Regions from separate parts of the Paenibacillus sp. IHB B 3084 genome, predicted to be linked through region 2. Evidence: riboswitches for the same ligand, from Rfam matches in the RefSeq annotation. Region 2 holds a riboswitch; the other holds the start of a gene.
What was found. A riboswitch is a leader RNA that binds a small molecule or an ion and turns the genes downstream of it on or off. The one in region 2 is predicted to bind glycine.

Region 1 (4,422 bases), 250 kb from region 2:
CACACCCGCCTGCTTCATTTTTTTGCGTAAAATCGAGGCGCCCATAGCGCTTGAGCCCATACCTGCATCACAGGAAAAGACGATCTTGTTCACATCTGATTTATCCTTGACCGTTTGAACTTCGGCAATCTCCGCAGCACGATCAGCTTCGCGGTTATCTTCCGTTACAGTAGCGTTTTCGCTTGCACCCTTGCTTTGAGTTTTCATATCCTTCATGCGGGATGCCGCTTCCTCAAGATCCTCTTCTTTTTGCTTACCTGTCTTGAGTAACACAGCAGCAACAGCAAACGATACGACCGCAGCAGCGATCACACCGCTCAGCATTGGCAAATATCCACCTTTTGGCGTCATCAGGAAATAAGCAATGATACTACCCGGTGAAGGAGCTGCAACCAGTCCGGCACCTGTCAGCATGAAACAGAACGTTCCCACTACGCCCCCTGCTATAGCAGCAAGAATCAGAATCGGCTTCATCAAAATATAAGGGAAATAAATTTCATGAATCCCGCCGAAAAAGTGAATGATGACCGCACCGGGAGCCGACGACTTCGCAGAACCTTTACCAAACAGGCAGTAGGCCAGCAAAATACCAAGCCCCGGTCCAGGGTTGGATTCCAGCATGAACAAAACGGATTTGCCTGTTCTTGAAGCTTCCTCCAGCGCAATCGGACTCAATACTCCGTGGTTCAGCGCGTTGTTTAAAAACAATACTTTTCCGGGCTCAATAATGAGATTGACGAGCGGCAACAGCCCTGCGTTCACGAGGAACTGTACCCCTGCTGACAACACTTGACTGATGATTTGTACTACCGGGCCGATTGCCACATGGGCAAGCAACGCTAAAATCGCCCCGATAATCCCTGCCGAGAAGTTATTGACCAGCATTTCAAAGCCTGATTTAACTTTGCCGTCAATCGCTTTGTCGAATTTCTTCAATATCCATGCAGCCAGCGGACCAGCTACCATCGCGCCGAGAAACATCGGAATGGCCGCCCCGACAATGACACCCATCGTCATAATGGCCCCGATCACACCTCCGCGCTGTCCGTGAATCATTGTGCCACCTGTATAACCGATCAGCAGCGGCAGCAAATAATTTTTCATCGGATCAACCAGTTGTGCAAACCCCTCATTTGGGAACCATCCGGTCGGAATAAAGAGTGCCGTGATCAATCCCCATGCGATAAAGGCCCCCATATTGGGCATAACCATACCACTGAGAAAACGGCCAAAACGCTGTACGGCAACGCGCGCTCCTCCGTTTGAACTGGACTTTGTGTCCACTGTGCTCATATTCATATCCTCCTTTTAGGTAAAAAGCATCACTACCTTTTCTTAAAATTCATACTAAATGACAACGCTATCTTCATCAACGAAATGAAAACGTACTTTCGTCATGAACGTTGATGACAACATTTAAATTTAAGATAAACAGGCGCGAAATCATTCTGCATAATTCCTCTTAATATGGCCTGTAACACGAGTGTTTAGTTGAAAAACCATCCTGTCATCGGTACAATTTATGTATGAGGTCTATCCTCTAAACAAGAGAAAAACACGTAATTACGCTTGCAAAAAAAGACAGCAAAAATAGCCGCTATGCCAATTCATCGCGACTATTTTTATACAAAATCGAGCGGACAAACGCCGCCCTTATTCAATTATCCAATCTACATTGCCCCATTATTACTCATTGGCAGTCAACTGCTCGTACTGATCCGCAGACAGCAGCTTGCTTAATGCTCCCTCCAGATCTTCCCCAATCTTCACTTCGATCATCCAGCCTTTTTCGTAGGGCGATTCGTTTACCAGCTCAGGCGTACCTTCCAGCGCTTCATTCACCTTCAACACCGTTCCCGTTACTGGAGCGAACAGGTCGGATACTGTCTTTACCGATTCAATAGTACCAATCTCCGCCCCCTGCTCAATCGCTGCTCCCTCCCCAGGCAGCTCCACAAAAACGATATCGCCCAGTTGATGCTGTGCAAAGTCCGTAATACCGATTCGTACCGTTCCATCCTCTGTGCGCTGAACCCATTCATGTTCTTCCGTGTACCACAATTGCTGCTTCACTTCACTCATCCTGCTCCGCCTCGCTTTCATATGGATTACATCGTTTTGCCTACCCGTCTATGACAGGTTAAGATTATGACAACTAGAACTATCATGTCAATAATACTAACAAAAATATTTCACATTACTCCATATATCTTTCTAACTAAAATACGACAGATTATAACAAACGCTTACATATCCTTATTTATGAATAAAATGTTTTTAACAATGTTTTTCATGACATTTTTGTTGACATTTCGAATAAATTTGCGTATTAATGGGTTATAACAAGTGCTTTTGGAAACACCCGATAATTGTAAACGCGGATGAACGTGGAGGGAGAGACTGTCAACACTCGCATCGCTGTTGCCACCTGTAAAACAAGGCAGCAAGCGAGTCGGATCAAGCTGTAACCAACCGGCAGGACCGGATGACGTATAGCTGATCCAGAGGCAGCGCCGAAGGAGTAAACCTGCACCGCAGGTGAATCTCTCAGGCAAAAGGACCTCTGCCGGACGCATCTCTGGAGAGCATTCGCCATACAGGCGGATCACCCAAGGGGAAACCCGGTACACACCGGGGTAACTCTCAGGTATCAAGGACAGAGCTGAAAAAAAGTGTGTGGACTGCCGTCCATACGTTTTTTTCGGCCTGTCTTTTTTGTTTAGCCGATCACACCGGATAGGAGTGGAAAAATGACTAACTTGCGAAAAACGCCGCTGCATTCATCCTACAGCACGCTGTCGGGGGTTCGTTGCATTGATTTTGGCGGCTGGGAGCTGCCTGTACAGTTCAGTGGCATTCAAAAGGAACATGAGGCCGTCCGGCAACGTGCAGGATTATTCGATGTATCGCATATGGGTGAATTCTTGGTCGAGGGCCAGGAAGCCGAAGCATTTCTGCAACAGGTGACGACGAACGATGTCAGCCAATTGGAGCCGGGCCAGGCCCAATATTCGCTCCTGTGTTACCCGGATGGAGGTGTAGTAGACGACCTCCTTGTCTACTACAAAGGGCCGGAGCGTTACATGCTCGTTGTGAATGCCTCCAACATCGATAAGGATTGGGATTGGCTGCTTCGCCATGCGCCTGCATCCGTTCATATGGAAAACATATCAGATGCGGTGGCACTGCTGGCGTTGCAAGGACCTGAAGCTGCACGTATTGCCGCAGCCGTGACAGACACGGACATTACAAAGCTGGCTTCCTTCCGATTCAGCGAGAATGTGCAATTATTCGGAGCAAAAGCGCTCGTCTCCCGCACCGGATACACGGGGGAAGACGGCTTTGAATTTTATGTGCCTGCTGCGAATGCACCGGCAGTGTGGGACGGATTGCTTCGCATCGGTGAGCCGTATGGTCTGGTTCCCGCCGGACTTGGAGCCCGGGATACACTGCGTTTCGAGGCGCGGCTGCCGCTGTACGGACAGGAGCTGTCCGCCACGATTTCACCGCTGGAAGCTGGTTTAGGCTTTTTCGTCAAGCTGAATAAGGGAGATTTTATCGGTAGAGAGGCTCTGCAACGCCAGAAAGAACAAGGCATTCCGCGCAAGCTGATCGGGCTGGAAATGCTTGACCGTGGCATACCGCGTGCCCATTATCCCGTTTTTGCGGAAGGACAGCACATCGGCGAGGTCACAACGGGAACCCAGTCGCCCACCTTAAAACGTAATCTGGGTTTGGCTCTGGTGGACAGTCGTTTTAGTTCCCTATCCACGCCGCTGGAGGTCGAGATTCGTGGCAAGCGCCTGCGCGCCGAGGTGGTAGCCGCACCCTTTTATAAACGTCCACACTGATTTAAACGCTCGTCTTACTATAACTATCGTGATCCGTTACTAACCGCTGCCCAGTTGGCAATCATTTATTAATCGTTTATTAATCGTTTTACGTTTTTACGATCTTGTTGGTTGAAAGGAGCCAGACCCAATGAAACAGCATCGTTATCTTCCCATGACCGAGCAGGATCAAGCTGAAATGCTGCGCGTGGTCGGCGCATCGTCCATCGACGATTTATTCAGCGATATTCCTGAGGCGATCCGGTATAAAGGGGAGCTGCCCCTGTCTTCTCGATTAGACGAAAGAGCCTTAACCCGCCACTTATCAGGACTGGCCGGGCAAAATGCCAATACAGACACGCACGCCAGCTTTCTCGGCGCAGGGATTTACGATCATCATATTCCGTCCGTCATCCAGCATATCACTTCGCGCTCGGAATTTTATACAGCCTACACTCCTTATCAGCCGGAGGTAAGCCAGGGCGAGCTGCAAGCCATCTTCGAATTTCAATCGTATATATGCGAATTAACAGGCATGGCTGTAGCCAATGCCAGCATGTATGATGGAGCGACTGCGCTGGCAGAAGCAGGC
Region 2 (4,422 bases):
GACGACCGTACGAAAGACCGTAAAATATGGGAGTTTAACGAAGCAGCCATTGCACAGGGATTGACTGTCAGCTCCTTTATCTCGGATATCCTGCTCCCTACAGGAGCCATATGCTACGCAGCCAAGCCCAATTCCCTGATTATAGGATCAGACGGAAAGCTGTACAAATGCTCAGTCGCCATAGATCAGGAAAACAATCAGTTGGGCCAGATTCACGGGGATGGGAGCATGGAGCTGGATCTCGATAAAATGGCGCTGTGGACCACTTCAGGTGAAGAAACGGACGCAAAGTGCCAAGCCTGCTTTTTCCGACCTGCCTGTCAGGGGAATCATTGCCCCCTGTACCGGATGCGCACGGGGAACCGCCCTTGCTCCTACGAAAAACGGCAGATCAAGCGAACCTTGCGTACGGTATGGCTGCAATCCCAATCGGAGGAGGTGAAATAACATGAAGATTATTCGTCCTGCTGTACGACCTACAGCGATTACAACTGGCCGTCTGTCCAAATCTGTACCCGGCAATTTAAGCTAATCCTAAAGTAGGCTAAGTACACATATCTATAGAGCGCCCGAGCTTCATCCTGCTCTATAACGCAAAAAGGGAGTGCCCTCCCAGCCTGTAATGGCTGAGGGACACTCCCTTTTCGTTGTTTCTTTACGAGCTAACTGTTTGTCCTTTTTCTTCTATGTCTATGGCTGCTCCTGCACTGGCACCTGCAATTATTCCCTTTTTCTTGTTGGGATACAGGGAATCCATATAGGTACGGGTTTCTGCAACTACAATTCCCGACAAGCCAAGCAGTGCAATCAAGTTCGGGAAGGCCATCATGGCGTTAAAGATATCTGCCAGTAACCAGATCGCATCCAGCTTAATAAACGCGCCTCCGGCAACCAGTGCAATGAACAGATAACGGTACGGTTTAATCCATTTGACACCCAGCAAATATTCAACACAGCGTTCTCCGTAGTAGTTCCAGCCAAGCATCGTGGTGAACGCAAACATAATCAGAATGATTGTGAGCAGTTCCGCACCAAGCGGGAATGCGCTGGAGAAAGCTTGCTGCGTCATCAAGCCCGCATCGGTAGGACCGCTCCATACGCCGCTAACCAGCAGCGTCAACCCGGTCATCACACAAATAATCATCGTATCTATAAAGACACCTGTCATGGAAATCAACCCCTGCTCCGCAGGCCATTTGGTTTTGGCGGCTGCGGCTGCAATCGGTGCGCTTCCCAATCCGGCCTCATTGGCAAAAATCCCTCTGGCTACCCCGCTGCGCATTGCCAGCATAATTGTAGCCCCGGCAAATCCACCCGTCGCAGACGTCGTGGAAAATGCCGAATGCAGCACAAGCGCGAGTGCGGCAGGAATCTGATCGGCGAACCGAATCAGTACGATCATACAGATCAGCACGTACAAGCCTGTTTTGAAGGGAACGACTTTGGTCGATACCTTGGCAATGCTTTTGAGCCCTCCAATGGTAACGAGTCCCGTAAGGGTAGCAATGATCACTGCCGTTACAATCGGCGGAACACCAAAGCTGTTTTCGGTCGAGGATACAATCGCTTTGACCTGCGGAAACGTTCCAATCCCGAACAGCGCCACCAGCATCCCGGAAAAGGCGAACAGCATCGCCAGCGGTTTAAAGCGGCGTCCAAGCCCTTTTTCAATATAATACATAGGGCCGCCGGAAAATTGTCCATTCCGATCCTTCACCCGGTATTTTACCGCAAGCACACCTTCCGCATATTTCGTCGCCATCCCGAAAAAGGCTGCAACAACCATCCAGAACAAGGCACCCGGTCCCCCCAGCTTAATCGCTGTTGCAACGCCGACGATACTTCCTGTACCTACTGTAGCCGCCAGCGCCGTACTCAGGGCCGCAAAGCTGCTGACATCCCCGCTACCTTCATTTGGGGCCTTGCCGATCAGCTTGATCGCCAGAGGCAGGCGGAAAACCTGCAACATTTTCAAACGTATGGTCAGCCACAGACCTGTTCCCATGACGAGAATGATCAGAGGGGCACCCCATATCCAACTGCTAATCGCTTCTAACACATGTACCAAATTCATTTCAACCCGCTCCTCCAGCATATTAAAAAACAAAAAAGAGTCAAATCCGCTGATTCGACTCCTGGAGAGGTTAAAGGCACGAAAAAATACAACCATCTTGTGCAGGATTCAGCCACTAACAGCTCATAAAAAAGCCTAGGGCATCCCCTGTCACAGGTTATTCGCGTCTCTGTCCTTTTGCCTGAGAGTTTAAGCAGATGATATCTGCGGTGCACCTTCGGCGCCCAATTAAGGGTCTCTCCAGAGTTCTGTCCGTTTACGGTCCCGCTTGTTGCTGTTATCAGCCCAAGCACCTGAGAGTTTTGCCCCTTCGGTCGGAACTTACGTTCCATCTCCCGCAAACATCAACCAGACATATGAAATTGTTTTTTATTATACAGAAAACTTTCAGCTTTTTACAAGTGAAAAATTTGTGAAGTCGTTTGGTTATCTTAAGATGAGCCTATAAAATAAAGGCGGGCGCAGCCAGATTCATCCTCATGATGTTCTCTGCCGCACCCGCCCCCAGGCCATATTGGGTTATATTCAGTTAGCTTGGATTACAGTTCTTCGCCGTTGGTGGCAATTACATTTTTGTACCAGTCAAAAGAATCCTTCTTGGAGCGCTTCAGTGTTCCGTTACCGTCATCGTCCAGATCAACATAAATAAATCCGTAACGCTTGGACATTTCGGAAGTGGACATACTCACGAGGTCGATAGGTCCCCAGCTAGTGTAACCGATCAGATCCACACCGTCCGCAATCGCTTCCTTCATTTGAGCGATATGTTGGCGCAAATAATCAATGCGATACGTGTCGTGAATGGAGCCGTCTTCTTCCACCTTGTCATATGCACCCAAGCCGTTTTCCACGATGAACAGCGGCTTTGATAACGGTCATATAATGTGTTCAGCGTAACACGCAGGCCGATCGGATCAATCTGCCAGCCCCAGTCAGAGGATTGCAAATATGGATTTTTCACGCCGCCAATCAGGTTCCCCGCTGCTTTCTCGCCTTCCGGACCTGCAGAGACAGTCAAGGTCATGTAATAGCTGAATGAGATGTAATCGACCGTGTTGTTTTTCAGAATTTCGGCATCGCCGGGTTCTGTGTGCAAAACAATATTATTTTCTTCAAAATAACGGTTCATATAATTTGAATATTTCCCACGGGCATGTACATCCGTAAAGAACAGATTCATCTGGTTTTCATGCTGACTTTTCAGCACGTCTTCCGGGTTACACGTATGTGCATAGCTTTCCATACGAGCCAGCATACATCCGATTTGAGAGCCAGGAATAATCTCATGGCCTCGTTTTGTCGCCAATGCGCTCGCCACAAACTGGTGATGCAGGGCTTGATAGATCGCTTGCTGCTTGTTATCTACACGGTCAATGACCACACCGCCACCTGTGAACGGACTCATCGTCATCACATTGATCTCATTAAAAGTCAGCCAGTATTTCACTTTATCCTTATAACGTGTAAACACCGTTTCGGCATAATTTACGTAGTGCTGTATTACTTCGCGACCCAGCCACCCATTATACTTCTGTGTCAGACCTAGCGGTGTTTCGTAATGGGACAATGTCACCAGTGGCTCTATCCCATACTTGCGCAGCTCGTCAAATACATTATCGTAAAATTGCAGTCCTGCTTCATTCGGCTCTGCATCATCGCCATTCGGGAAAATCCGCGACCAGTTGATGGACATACGGAATACCTTAAAGCCCATTTCCGCAAACAATGCGATATCTTCTTTGTAATGATGATAGAAGTCCACACCTTCGCGCTTTGGAAAACGGGCATTTACCTTGCCAGCCAAAATGTCTTCGAGTCGCTCGGACGAAATCTCTATAGCATGATCGTTTGTGCGCTCTGCTTTGGGTACATAGGCAATTACGTCCGCACTGGACAATCCTTTTCCATCTACGTCAAAAGCGCCTTCCAATTGGTTGGCTGCGGTTGCCCCGCCCCACAGAAAGTTTTTCGGAAATCCTTTTAATGTCTTAGTCATAGTATAAGAGCCTCTTTTCTTAGTTTATAGGTTAACACTTGTGGAGCATTCCAATCAGGTGTTGTCCTGCGCAAACAGCTTGATATCTTCTTTGTAACGATGGTAAAAATCAATACCTACCAGCTTCATATTGTCTTCTGTAGGCACTTCTGTAATAGAGCCCTTGATTCCTTGTGGCGATACGTCCTGAGTGGACCAGCCATTACCATCCTCGTTATAAGCACCCTCACACTGGTTATGGCATAACTTCCTTTCTTGATGGCAAGTCTATCGCCGGAAATCAACGATGGACGGGGAAGGCTGCTTAAAGCCGTTTTCCAATATTTCAATTGTCAGCAAAATCTCCTCGTCC

Region 1: linked by a shared signal. The riboswitch ahead of gcvT (glycine cleavage system aminomethyltransferase GcvT) and the one ahead of ASL14_RS18755 (alanine/glycine:cation symporter family protein) in region 2 are both predicted to bind glycine.

The regions. Positions count from the first base shown of each region.
Region 1 is NZ_CP013203.1:4,250,463-4,254,884, reverse strand. Features, by position in the region: gene ASL14_RS19990 (PTS mannitol transporter subunit IIBC) at 1-1,293, opposite strand, end outside; gene gcvH (glycine cleavage system protein GcvH) at 1,687-2,082, opposite strand; glycine riboswitch at 2,382-2,573, shown strand; glycine riboswitch at 2,574-2,670, shown strand; gene gcvT (glycine cleavage system aminomethyltransferase GcvT) at 2,751-3,851, shown strand; gene gcvPA (aminomethyl-transferring glycine dehydrogenase subunit GcvPA) at 3,982-4,422, shown strand, end outside.
Region 2 is NZ_CP013203.1:3,997,249-4,001,670, reverse strand. Features, by position in the region: gene ASL14_RS18760 (radical SAM/SPASM domain-containing protein) at 1-447, shown strand, start outside; gene ASL14_RS18755 (alanine/glycine:cation symporter family protein) at 656-2,074, opposite strand; glycine riboswitch at 2,234-2,328, opposite strand; glycine riboswitch at 2,346-2,422, opposite strand; partial or broken gene ASL14_RS18750 (glycoside hydrolase family 1 protein) at 2,614-4,070, opposite strand; partial or broken gene ASL14_RS18745 (family 1 glycosylhydrolase) at 4,137-4,307, opposite strand; gene ASL14_RS18740 (oxidoreductase) at 4,338-4,422, opposite strand, start outside.